DNA from 3 places in the Parabacteroides sp. AF18-52 genome. Region 1 is predicted to be linked to each of the others. Evidence: riboswitches for the same ligand, from Rfam matches in the RefSeq annotation. Region 1 holds a riboswitch; each other region holds the start of a gene.
What was found. Region 1 has a riboswitch for cobalamin ahead of DWX23_RS21995 (sirohydrochlorin cobaltochelatase). Riboswitches for the same ligand answer to the same signal wherever they lie in the genome.

Region 1 (4,381 bases):
CAAGATACGGTCGGGGATCGGATACTGATCACCTATTACACCTTCCGCCCATTCATGGACGAGATCATTTTCATCGATACCTTTTTCACGTACCATATAATTATAAGTATCGCGTAAAAGCTTGGAACCCGGCGTTCCCTCGTGCTTATCGAGGAACTCCCGGAAACGATAGGCAATACTCGGTTTCTGGGGAACACCGGCAAGGCCGACCATTCCATCTTCCAGCTTAGTCCCCCGGCGGCATTCTTCCAAACCGAACTGGCCAAGCAGGAAAAAGGCTTCGCGGGGTGTGGTGGCGATCCAGTTCGGGTTGCCGCGTCCGGCATTCAACATGATGTGTGTGCTTTTACGTGCACTTTCATCGGCCAGGTCGATCAGGATATCTTTTAATTCGAATGGACTGATCTCCGACATCTTCTTTTCGTATTCACGGGTAACTACGATTTTCTTTTTATCTTCCATATTATATATAATGTATAATTAATGCTTGTTTTTACCAGATTTACTCTTATGAAAAGAGTATGTTCTCTCCTAAGCCGAAGCCAGTGCCACTCTAGTGGCAGAGTTATGCCATAGTAGTGGCAGAGTTGTGCCAAAGGCATGGCAGAGTCTTGCCATAGTAATGGCACTGGCCCGTTATCCCTACATCAACAACACGATTACTACTCCCCAGATAATTAAAAGAGTATTACCTACCGCATAGGTAACAGTATAACCTAATGCCGGTGTCTGGCTCTCCACCGCATCTTCCACGGCACCGAGGGCGGCAGTTGTCGTTCGTGCACCGGAAGTACAGCCAAGAGTGATGGCCGGATGGAATTTAAAGAGATAACGTCCCATAAGGACACCGGCAATCAACGGGATAGTCGTTGCCAAAGCGCCGATAACAAACAGGCTCACCCCTACTTCCTTAAACCCGGTCACAAAACTCGGACCTGCCGTAATCCCGACCACGGCAATGAACATATTCAGTCCGACATTATTCAACACCCAAAGTGAAGGCTCCGGAATGCGTCCGAATGTCGGATGTTTGGAGCGAAGCCATCCGAATACCAACCCGGCAATCAACGCCCCGCCACTCGTACTCAGGCTGACAGGAATATCCCCGAAGTGGATAGCCAGCGAACCGATTATACCACCGATAAAGATACCCAACCCGACAAAGATCATATCCGTCTGGTTCGTAGGTCGATCGGCATATCCCAAAGTAGCAGCCGCCTCATTCACTTCCAGCTTTGTCCCGACCAGTTCGAGCATATCGCCCGGATCGATCCGGGTCGCAGCCAATACCGGAATACTGATCCCGGCACGTTTGATACTCTTGATACTGACACCATGCATCACCTTTTCCTTGCGGAGTTGTGCCACCGTCATGCCTGCAAACTTCTTGCGGGAGATCAATACAGGTAATGTCTCTGCAGGAAAATCCAGCAAATCGATATCATTCACTTCATCCCCTATCCAGTCTTCCTCACCGATCACAAACTCACGCCGTCCGCTCAAGACAACTTCATTTCCTTTCTGGAGCATCAGGTCCGGCTTCACATCATAAATAACATTATTGATACGGACACGCTCCACAAACAGGCGGCGCCCCTGACCTTCCAGATAATCCTCCAGTTCCTGTACGGTCTTTCCGGCACCGAACCAGTCATTGCTTATCTTATAAGCCCGGAAAGTGATAGGACGTGCTGCAGGCATAAATCCGGGCTGCTCACTTTCGTCATCATTTCCCATCCTGGCCTCCAGTTCTTTACAAGCCTTTTTCACGGATGCCAGTCCACCCAGCAGACGGGGAGCCACGTCACTCATGATCCAGGCAGAACCCGCCGTACCGAAAATATACGACACGGCATAAGCCACCGGCATCACGTTGATCATAGCCGTTTTATCGGCATCGCTCAGGCTTCCCTGATTGATCGTATCTTCCGCTACTCCCAATACGGCCGAAATAGTCTGTGAACCGGCCAGTAACCCGGCAGCTTCGCCCGCATTATATCCCATCAGTTTGGCAAGAATGAAAGGAATGAACAAACAGAACAGGCACATCAATGCTGCAAAAAGCATCTGCGGAAGCCCTTCCTTCTTCAGTCCCCGAAAGAACTGCGGTCCTACGCTGTAGCCGACAGCAAACAGGAACAAAAGAAAGAATACCGATTTAATTGGTGCACCGATCTCTATATGCAATTGTCCGATCAATACTCCGACCAGTAGAACACTGGTAACTGTCCCCAAAGAAAACTTCCCTATTTTAAATTTACCGATCCAGAAGCCCAATGCCAGTGTAAGAAAAATGGCCAGTTCCGGATAATGTTTGAGTAAATCTGCAAACCACTCCATATATTAATTGTTTGGCGTTAATATTAAGACATACGATATGTCCGGTTTTATTGTGGTAAATGGAACAGTATCCACAAGGAAGTTGTTCCGGCCGATTCAATTAAGAGAATATAAAATCCATCTTATTTTAAATAATTTTCTATCTTTGTCCCCGCTTTGGTGATACGATAACATTCCGTTAATCGTATAAAAGGGAATCCGGTTTGAATCCGGAACAGTGCCCGCTACTGTGAAGCCCGATAATAAGGAAAGCATTCTTACACCACTGTCCGATACAAGGATGGGAAGGTCGCTTTCCGGGCAAGTCAGGAAACCTGCCAAGGTTTATTTATATCGTATTCCCCCGGGGTCAGGAGAATGATAAAACATACGGACAATCTCTTTTTGATAAAAGAAAATGTTTACCGACAGCCGGTATTGTGGCTTGTCGTATTCGTTCGTTACCTTTTAATTTACATTATATGAAACATTTACTATTACTTATTGCTTGTATGCTCGCACCTATGTGCTGGGCACATGACGGCGAGAACTTCAAGGCATCCGACATGCTGGCCTCCATGCAACCGGGTGACAAAGCCGCCTTATTAATGGTACATTTCGGTACCACGTATGACGACACCCGTGCTCTCACCATCGACGCGATCAACCGGAAAGCGCAAGAAGCCTTCAAAGACATGGAAGTACGCGAAGCCTACACTTCCCGCATCGTAGCACGCCGCCTGAAAGCCCGCGGTATCGAAAAACTGAATCCGGTCGAAGCGCTGGAAAAACTGAAAGCAGACGGATATACTCATATCCTCATCCAGTCTACCAACATTATCGAAGGGGTGGAAATGGAATCGCTTCGCAAAGACATTGCACCGCTGGAAAAGAATTTCAAAGAGGTACGTATCGGCAACCCGCTGCTTTATACACCGCATGACTTTGAAGATGTGATAGCAGCCGTAGCAAAGAACGGAGCCAAAGAAGGCGCGACGGTTCTTGTCGGACACGGAACGTATACACCAGCCACGGCACAGTACGCCATGATGGATTATATGCTGCAATCCAAAGGATATACCGATTACCATGTAACCACCGTAGAAGGCTATCCTTCTTTCGATGATATGGTAGCCAAACTGGATGCCAGCGGTGTAAAGAAAGTACTGCTGATGCCTTTTATGTTTGTAGCAGGCGACCATGCCAACAACGATATAGCAGGCGATATGAAGCAGGAACTGGAAAGCAAAGGTTACCAGGTGTCTGTCTTTATGCAAGGATTAGGACAAAATCCGGATATCCAGAAACTATTCATCGATCATGCCAGGTTTGCGGCCAAACATAAAATGGTCAATATCACTGAAAAGAAAAAACAATACGCTGCTGAAAAGGACTAAGTTCAAGCACAAAACTAAATGTTCAGAAAAATACTAAAACTTACACATAAGATACTCGGATTACTTCTGAGTATCTTATTTCTGATGTGGTTTCTTTCAGGTATAGTAATGATCTATCATTCATTTCCCAGAGCATCACAACAGGATAAATTAGAAAGGCAACAGGTTATCGACGGAAATTTGCCGGATATGGAAACTCTTCTGTCCGTTCTTCCCGATTCAGCACAGGTCCGTTCACTCTCCATGGAAATGTATTTTGACCGGCCTGTGGTTCATTTTCGGGGAAAGAATACGCCCGAAACACTCTATGCAGACTCTCTGCAACCAGTCGAAGCAATAAATGACGAAACTATCGAGCGGACTGCAGCACAATGGTGCTCATCTCCGATCCTGCGTGTGGATTCGATGTATAAGCTGGATCAATGGATTCCTTTCGGACGGTTGCGCGAAGAGTTCCCCATCTATAAATATACATTTGCGGATGATGGCCGCCATGAACTCTATATTTCTTCAAAAACAGGGCGCGTCCTGCAATTCACCGACAAAGACCAGCGCTTATGGGCGTGGCTCGGAGCCATTCCCCACTGGGTTTACTTCACATCGCTCCGCCAGAATCAGGTTGCCTGGATCAACTTCGTGAAATGGAGTTCCGGCATCGGTTGTAT
Region 2 (4,381 bases), on a different contig from region 1:
AAGAATTATACTTGGTCATTCCGTTATACAAATCCTGATGGTGCTGCTAATGTTACAGAAGAAGGTGCTGGAAACTCATTCTTGATCGAATCTAACAGCCATGATGGTATATCTATCGCTCCTGAAAAAGCAGCATGGATCAAAATGCAGAATGGTTGCATCGTATTGACAGATGAAAAATCTGAATTCAACAATGCTAAGACTGGTGGTGACGGTGCTCTGATTTTCAATGTTGAAAACATCGAAAACGACGAAATGGCTACAGATACTAAAGATATCACAACTAGCGACGTAACTGTTATCGCAGGTAAGGGTGACATCACTATCAAGGGTGCTGCAGGTAAGACTGTTACTATCAGCAACGTTCTTGGTCAGACAGTTGCTAACGCAGTTCTTTCTTCTAACGAAGCAACAATCTCTGCTCCTGCAGGTATCGTAGTTGTAGCTGTTGAAGGTGAAGCTGCTGTTAAAGCAATCGTAAAATAAGAATAAAGAATAATTAAATAGAAAAAGCTTCTCTGCTCTTCCCCTTTTGGGGAAGGGTGAGTAGCCTGTGAAGGTGAACAGATTGGAAGCGTAATTTTAGTAATAAAAATAAAATAAAGTTCATCCGTGAATATCCCTGCGAAGAGAGAAAATGGATAAAAAACAACCCCGGCGGTATTTGTTACCATCGGGGTTTTGTTTTTGAATAGCTCCCGGAAACGGAGTTCATTATGTTTAATAGGATTTCGACCTGAACCAAGTCTGTTTATGGCAGCAATAGCCATTTCCAGATAGGAATCACATGTATGGTAGTGCCATTTTCATGTGTAATAGTTCTCTCTTCGTCTTTGGTTATAATATACATCCTCTTTAAAGGATAAACATTGTTTAATTTGATCAGACCTTCTACTTCCTGTTGATAAGTGGCTTCATCTTGCAGGGAGTAACTTACCTGATAGGCTGTCTCTATTTCCGGAATAATGAAATCAACCTCTATATTCTGGTTGTAGAAATAAACTTTGTCGCCATATTGTTTATATAGATGTATAGCGACCATAATAGGGGTGAGATGTTACAAAGATAAGAAATCGTTTTGTATAGAAGACGATTTTAACAAAGAATCGTCTTCTATACAAAACGATTCTTTGTTTTACTTGGGCGCTTTTACTGATTCAATGCCTGCTCGATATCTGCAATGATATCGTCTGCACTTTCGATGCCGACAGAGAAACGGATCAGGTCAGGAGCAATACCAGCTTCCTTCAACTGTTCGTCTGTCAATTGACGGTGCGTATGGCTTGCCGGGTGAAGTACACAAGTACGGGCATCTGCTACGTGGGTAACGATAGCAGCCAGTTTCAGGCTATCCATAAACTTAATGGAAACATCGCGTCCGCCTTTCAATCCGAATGACAGCACACCGCATGAACCGTTCGGCAGATATTTCTTTGTCAACTCATAATACTTATTACCTTCCAGATCCGGATAGTTCACCCAGGCTACTTTGTCGCAATTCTGAAGCCATTTAGCAACAGCCAACGCATTTTTACAATGCTGTGGCATGCGCAGATGTAAAGTCTCCAAACCTAAGTTCAGTAAGAATGCATTCTGTGGAGACTGGATAGATCCCAGGTCACGCATCAACTGGCTGGTCGCTTTGGTGATATACGCCATCTTGCCGAATGTCTTTGTATAAGTCAATCCGTGATAAGACTCGTCCGGCTGGCAAAGGCCCGGATATTTGTCGGCATGTGCTTCCCAATCGAAGTTACCGCTATCGACGATACAGCCTCCAACAGCAGTTGCATGTCCATCCATATATTTAGTTGTAGAATGGGTTACGATATCTGCTCCCCATTCGAACGGACGGCAGTTGATCGGTGTGGCAAACGTATTATCGACGATCAATGGTACCCCATGTTTATGGGCGATATGAGCGAACTTTTCGATATTCAGTACCATTACTCCCGGATTGGAAATCGTTTCGCCGAACAATAACTTTGTATTCGGACGGAATGCCTTGCTGATCTCTTCTTCACTGGCATCCTGGTCGATGAAAGTACATTCGATACCCAGTTTCTTTAATGTGACGGACAATAAATTGTATGTACCTCCATAAATACCGGTAGCACTTACGATATGATCGCCGGCTTCGCAGATATTGAAACAGGCAAAGAAGTTAGCTGCCTGTCCGGATGAAGTCAACATGGCTGCAACACCACCTTCCAAAGCTGCTATCTTACTGGCAACAGCATCGTTGGTCGGGTTTTGTAGGCGGGTATAGAAATAGCCGCTCTCTTCCAGGTCGAATAATTTCGCCATCTGTTCGCTGGTTTCATACTTGAAGGTAGTACTTTGATAGATTGGGAGTACACGCGGTTCTCCCTTTTTCGGTTGCCAACCACCTTGTACACACAAAGTTGCCGGCTTAAATGAATTGCTCATGTTATTAAATGTTTGCTATGTAATTGTTTCTGCAGACAAAAGTAAAGAATAGTTTGTTCCATTCGTACAAATCAGCGATCATTTATAAAAAATAGCTTTCCGTTTAAAAATAATCTTTACCTTTGTACCCGAATTTTGGTGTCACGATTCCATTTCTACGGAAGAGTGATGAAAAGGGAATCAGGTGAAAATCCTGAACAGACCCGCTGCTGTAAGCTCCGCCAAAGTCTTTGAACACGACTCAATCCACTGTTCGCAATGAATGGGAAGGACGTTCAAAGATGGAGTAAGTCAGAAGACCTGCCAGAATAATAGTTGAAGGCTTTCGGGAAATAGGGCTGAAAACATATGAGTTAGAGCTTTTCACTATATTATTGGGGCTTTGTCTGTTCATGTGTTCTATTTTATTTCATCGGGAGCATACAGTATAATAACGGTTAACAAACTTGATGAAATGAGAGGTTTCATACATGTCCTTTTTCTATTTATTTACTTGTTTTCTGCCAATCTGTCGGCGCAGAATAAAGTGACTCTTTCCGGTGAAGTCAAAGACCAGGAGGGTATTCCGCTTTCTTCGGTGACAGTTGCCCTGGAGAATACGACGGTCGGTACTTATACAAACGATCGGGGATATTATTCCTTGACTGTAACTCCGGGAAGACATACTGTTATTGTCACTTCATTAGGGTATAATACGATAAAGACCCAGATAGATATCCGTAAGAATAAAACAGTGAATTTCACAATGGAGGAAAACTCCGTTACTCTGAATTCGGTGGAGGTATATGGCAAATCGAAAACCCAGAAGATCAAAGAAAGTGCTTTTTCAGTAAATGCCCTCGATATAAAGCCGCAGATCAACTCCTTGAAGAACCTCAATGAGATCGTGAACCGGACAACCGGTATAAAGATCAGGGAGGAAGGTGGAGTCGGTTCCGACTTCGATCTTTCTATTAATGGGTTATCAGGCAATTCCGTCCGTTACTTTATCGATGGGATGCCTCTGGATACAAAAGGAAGCGGTGTCTCGCTGGCAAATCTTCCTGTCAATATCATTGACAGGGTGGAAATATATAAAGGGGTAGTTCCTGCCAGCCTGGGTTCGGATGCTCTGGGGGGCGCCATTAATATTATTACCAGTCAGGAAAAAAAGAATTATCTGGATGCTTCTTATGGTATAGGTTCTTTCCATACTCATAGAGCTGACCTGAATGCCCAATTCGTAGAACCGAAGACCGGATTGATCATCAAGCCGACCGTCGGTGTCAATTATTCTAAGAATGATTATAAGATGAAAGGTGTCGAGGTATGGGATGAAGATAGCCGTAAATATATTGAAGTCAACCGTAAACGGTTCCATGACGATTATTTTTCCTTGTTAGGACAATTGGAAGCAGGCTTTGTCGATAAAGCGTGGGCAGATGCTTTCTTTGTTTCCGGATCTTATTCCAAAATAGATAAAGAAATACAGACAGGGTCTATCCAGACAAAGGTGATCGGTAATGCAGAGCGTCATTCCGATGCCTGGAATGTATCAGCCCGTTATCAAAAACGGTTTGAGAAAATCAATACGAGCGCATCGTTTTCCCATACCTGGGACGCGTCGCTTACCGTCGATACTGCTTATCGTATCTATGACTGGAACGGTGATTTTACTCCCTCATCCCGAAATGAGCTTAATGGCCGTGGACGTTCCATGCGTCATTACAACCGTCCAATGACTATTTTCCGCGGAGGTGTCGATTATGCGATCAACCGGCATCATTCTGTCAGTCTGAACTATCTGCTTAACCGTACCGGAAATAAACGCCGTGATGATGTCGACGAAACTTTTGAACCGACCAACGATGTACTGACCAAGCATATTCTCGGATTGACTTACAATCAGTCTTTTTTCGACGGAAGATGGGAGAGTACTGTTTTTATTAAAGACTATATAAATGCAACCTCT
Region 3 (4,381 bases), on a different contig from region 1:
TGCCGATAAATTACCGGTATCATACAAAGATATGCCGGGAGCTGAAACCGGCCGTATCACGCAGGGAGCCGTCATGGCACTGAAATCGAGAGTATTGCTGTATGCAGCCAGCCCGTTATATGCGGGAGCTGTCAGTCAGGAGAAATGGGTGGAAGCGGCAAAAGCAGCTAAACAATTGATTGACAAATCTGAATCTGAAGGGTGGTATCAATTGCTTGATGAAAGCAGCTGGAATAATTTGTCTTCAAAAGAATTGATCCTGGAAACCCGGCAGGGTAATTCCAACAATTTTGAGAAGCTAAATTTCCCGATAGGATACGAAGGGGGAAACTCGGGAACCTGCCCTTCACAAAATCTGGTGGATGCCTTTGAAATGAGTGACGGCAGCCGGTTCGACTGGAAGAATCCGGAGCATGTCAGTAACATATATAATCCGGAAAAAAGAGACTCTCGTTTGTTCAAGACCGTGTTATATAATGGATCGACTTTCAAGAATGCAACGGTTGAAACATTCATCGGTGGTAAAAACGGGACTCCTATCGACGGGGCGACTCCTACTGGCTATTATTTGAAAAAGTATGTGTTGGAGTCTATTAGCCTGGATCCGAACAATACAACGACCGGCCGCCATGTCTGGGTCCTTTTCAGATATGCAGAGGTATTGCTCAATTATGCGGAAGCGTTGTATGAGGCGTATGGTAATCCGGATTATACGGATAATACATTTACTTTATCGCCTCGTGCAGCCATTGATCAGGTCAGGACGCGTGCCGGTATGCCGGGTGTTGCTACGGATAACTTCCGGGAAAGGATACGGAACGAACGTCAGGTAGAACTGGCTTTCGAAGATCATCGCTTCTGGGATGTCAGAAGATGGAAGATCGCTGATCAGACGATGGATATTTATGGGGTAAAAATAGAAAAGAAAGGGAATGATTTGATTTACACTCGTCAACTGGTCGATCAGCGGACCTGGAATGACAGAATGTATTTATATCCTATTTCGAATGCTGAATTATTTAAAAATACACTATTGAATCAAAATCCGGATTGGTAAAATGATAAGTTTAGGGATGTATTAAAGTCCTGTTATCAGGGTTCCTTAACATGGACTTTTTACATCCCCTTTTGAATATTGGTTAACAAATAAATTAATTAGAGATGAAAATATGCACTTTGCTTTTGGCTTTATTGCTATGTGCCTGTAGTCCTGTTTCGCGGACATTTTATATGGATAGTCTGACGGGTGATGATAGCAACACAGGAAATTCACCTTCAACCGCCTGGAAGAGTTTGAAAAAACTGAATGAACAGATGTTCGAACCAGGTGACCGTATCTTGTTCAAATCGGGTACGGAATACATAGGACAGTTTGAACCGAAAGGTAGTGGTAGTAAAGAAATGCCTGTCATTGTCAGTAGTTATGAAGAAGGCAAAAAGCCCGTTTTACATGGTAACGGGCTCAAGCAACATACCGTGTTGCTTGAAGGTATTGAATATTGGGAGGTTAATAATCTGGAGATAACAAACAAAGGAGAAAAACCGGATCCGGGCAGGAACGGAGTGATTATTTACGCCTGGGATAAAGGAGATGTTCACCATATCCATTTAAAGAACCTGACTGTTCATGATGTGAACGGTAGTTGTATTAAGAATGAAGGAGCAGGAAACGGTATTTACTGGCATAATGGTGGAGAAGAAGTACCGACCCGTTTTGTCGATTTACTGATTGAGAACTGCCATATCTATCGTTGTCATCGAAATGGCATTACCGGAAATGGAAATTCAGGTCGTGATAAATGGTTCCCGAGTTTGAATGTCGTTATCCGGGGGAATCTGATCGAACAAGTTCCGGGGGATGGGATTGTCCCGATCGCTTGTGACGGTGCATTGGTCGAACATAATGTGGTGAGGGACAGTCCTGATCTGTTAAGGATTGAAGATGCCGCAGCCGGGATATGGCCGTGGAGTTGTGATAATACAATTATCCAGTTCAACGAAGTAAGTGGTCAGTTTGCGAAGTGGGATGCACAAGGATTCGATTCGGATTATAATTGTCGTAATACGCTTATCCAGTACAATTTCAGCCATGATAATGCCGGAGGTTTTGTGATGGTTTGTAATGAAGGTAACTCTTTGGGAGAGCCGTATAATATAGGTACAGAAAATACGATTATCCGCCACAATGTAAGTATTAATGACGGTTTGCGTCCGTATCCGACTCGTCCGGGTTGGTTCTCTCCGGTAATCCATATTTCCGGACCGGCTAAACAGACGGCTATTGAGGATAACGTAATCGTTATCATGAAAAAGCCTTCTCCCGATATAGATCGTTCAGTGCTCGTGATGGATAACTGGGGTGGTCCCTGGGCGGAGAATACGGTTTTCAAGCGGAATATCTTCTATGTCATGAACGATGAACTGCAATATAAGTTTGTGACAGGTAATAGCATTAATACCAAATTTGAAGGTAACACTTATTATGGCAATTTTATCGACAGGCCTGAAGATTCTTCCGCTGTTGAAAAAGAATTAGATTTACTATCCAGCTTTCCATTCCATAAGGAGTTTCCCGAATATTTGCGGGAGAAAGTGTTGGATCGATTGAAACAAAGCACCGATCAGGCTAAAATAGAATAGTCTCTAACGAAAATAGGCATTCGTTGTGATAATCCGAAAAAACTCTCTATATTTGCGGCATGCATTGTTCCTGGCCTGTATTCGCAGGAAAGGATTAAAAGGGAATCGGGTGAAAATCCCGGACAGTCCCGCTGCTGTAAGCTTCATAACGGATAAGGCAACACTCGTGCCACTGACGAAGGAGTTGACAGATAACAGTGGACAGTGGACAGTTTAACTGTCAATTGTCAACTATCAACTGTCAACTGACAAAAGTTGGGAAGGCGCCCGATCCGGAAGTAAGTCAGAAGACCTGCAAGGCATATTATTTCGACGGCTTCGAGGAAAGGCCGGAAGAGAACAAAAGGCAATTCTGCCTCTATATTCTTACTCCCGTTCATCCTGTCGTTGTCTTGGTGTATTTGTTTTTAATTATTTTGCCATAATAATTAGGAAAAGAGGCATGGATCGGTTTGCGGGATGAGCTCCGTGCCCGGTGCATGCTTTTCTTTTTAATGAATGAACAGTAAGGCTGGAATACTTGTTTATTATTGGAAAAGTATGTTTATTTGCAAACAGTAATTAATTAACAACAGGCAATATGAAAAAGGTTACAGGTTTAGTTTTGATTATTTTGATGGTATTCATAGCCGTACCGGCCAAGTCCCAGCTGAAGTTTGGGGTGAAAGGCGGTTTAAACATATCGTCCGTTCATCTGAATTCCGATATACTGAAAGCGGATAACGTGACAGGTTTCCAGATCGGTCCGATGATCGAAACAACGATTCCTCTGGTCGGAATAGGGTTGGATGCCGCGATCCTTTATTCACAGAAAGGAGTAGATATGAAAGCGGAAGGATCGGCATCTTCAACAAGTATGAAAACAGATTATCTCGATATACCGGTAAATCTGAAATGGAAATTCGGTATTCCTCTTGTCAAAGCCTATCTTTCTGCCGGTCCGTATGTCGGTTTCCGTGTGGGAGGGGATAAAATATGGGATGTTTTAGGAGATCAGATAAAAGCGAAAAACTTTAGTGCAGGCCTTAACTTCGGTGTAGGTGCGGAACTGATCAGTCATTTGCAGATCGGTGTAAATTACGGTTTGGGACTAACCGATAACTATAGTTCTGAGAAATTCGACCTGAATGCCAAGAACCGCGGATGGTCTATTACTGCTGCCATTTTGTTTTGATAACAGACATAAGATATGAAGGGTCGGGCTTTAACAGTCCGGCCTTTTTTGTTACTTTTGGCATCGTAAATGAAATATGCAGATGTCATACTACCCCTGCCGCTGGAAAATAGCTATACTTATAGCATTCCTGCGGACCTGGAGGCTGCCGTAACTCCCGGTTGCCGGGTCATTGTTCATTTCGGTAAGAAACGTTATTACACAGCGATTGTCATGGATGTGCATGAACGTAGGCCGAATACGGATTTTGAAACAAAAGAGATCTATGCCTTGCTGGATGCAAGTCCCGTGTTGCGCAGGCCGCAACTTCGTTTCTGGAAATGGATAGCCTCTTATTATTTGTGTAAACTGGGAGATGTTTATAAAGCAGCCTTACCTTCCGGGTTAAAACTGGAAAGTGAAACGGCTGTGACTTATAATGTTGATTTTGAGGCAGACGGTCCTTTGCGCCCCAATGAACAAGCAGTACTGGATGCCTTCAAAGGTGTACTCAAATTAACTGTATCGGAACTGGAGAAAAGAACCGGATTGCGTAATGTTGTACCGGTTGTGGCTTCTTTGATGGCT

Region 2: another riboswitch for cobalamin. It lies ahead of DWX23_RS03885 (TonB-dependent receptor); the one in region 1 lies ahead of DWX23_RS21995 (sirohydrochlorin cobaltochelatase).
Region 3: another riboswitch for cobalamin. It lies ahead of DWX23_RS14305 (porin family protein); the one in region 1 lies ahead of DWX23_RS21995 (sirohydrochlorin cobaltochelatase).

The regions. Positions count from the first base shown of each region.
Region 1 covers NZ_QUGR01000021.1:60,288-64,668, reverse strand. The annotation lists gene DWX23_RS22005 (bifunctional aspartate transaminase/aspartate 4-decarboxylase) at 1-462, opposite strand, end outside; gene aspT (aspartate-alanine antiporter) at 643-2,340, opposite strand; cobalamin riboswitch at 2,481-2,677, shown strand; gene DWX23_RS21995 (sirohydrochlorin cobaltochelatase) at 2,802-3,716, shown strand; gene DWX23_RS21990 (PepSY domain-containing protein) at 3,735-4,381, shown strand, end outside.
Region 2 covers NZ_QUGR01000002.1:23,309-27,689, reverse strand. The annotation lists gene DWX23_RS03900 (DUF6383 domain-containing protein) at 1-486, shown strand, start outside; gene DWX23_RS03895 (hypothetical protein) at 752-1,042, opposite strand; gene DWX23_RS03890 (O-acetylhomoserine aminocarboxypropyltransferase/cysteine synthase family protein) at 1,150-2,430, opposite strand; cobalamin riboswitch at 2,550-2,753, shown strand; gene DWX23_RS03885 (TonB-dependent receptor) at 2,885-4,381, shown strand, end outside.
Region 3 covers NZ_QUGR01000008.1:52,463-56,843, forward strand. The annotation lists gene DWX23_RS14295 (RagB/SusD family nutrient uptake outer membrane protein) at 1-1,057, shown strand, start outside; gene DWX23_RS14300 (right-handed parallel beta-helix repeat-containing protein) at 1,162-2,640, shown strand; cobalamin riboswitch at 2,688-2,955, shown strand; gene DWX23_RS14305 (porin family protein) at 3,221-3,814, shown strand; gene priA (primosomal protein N') at 3,884-4,381, shown strand, end outside.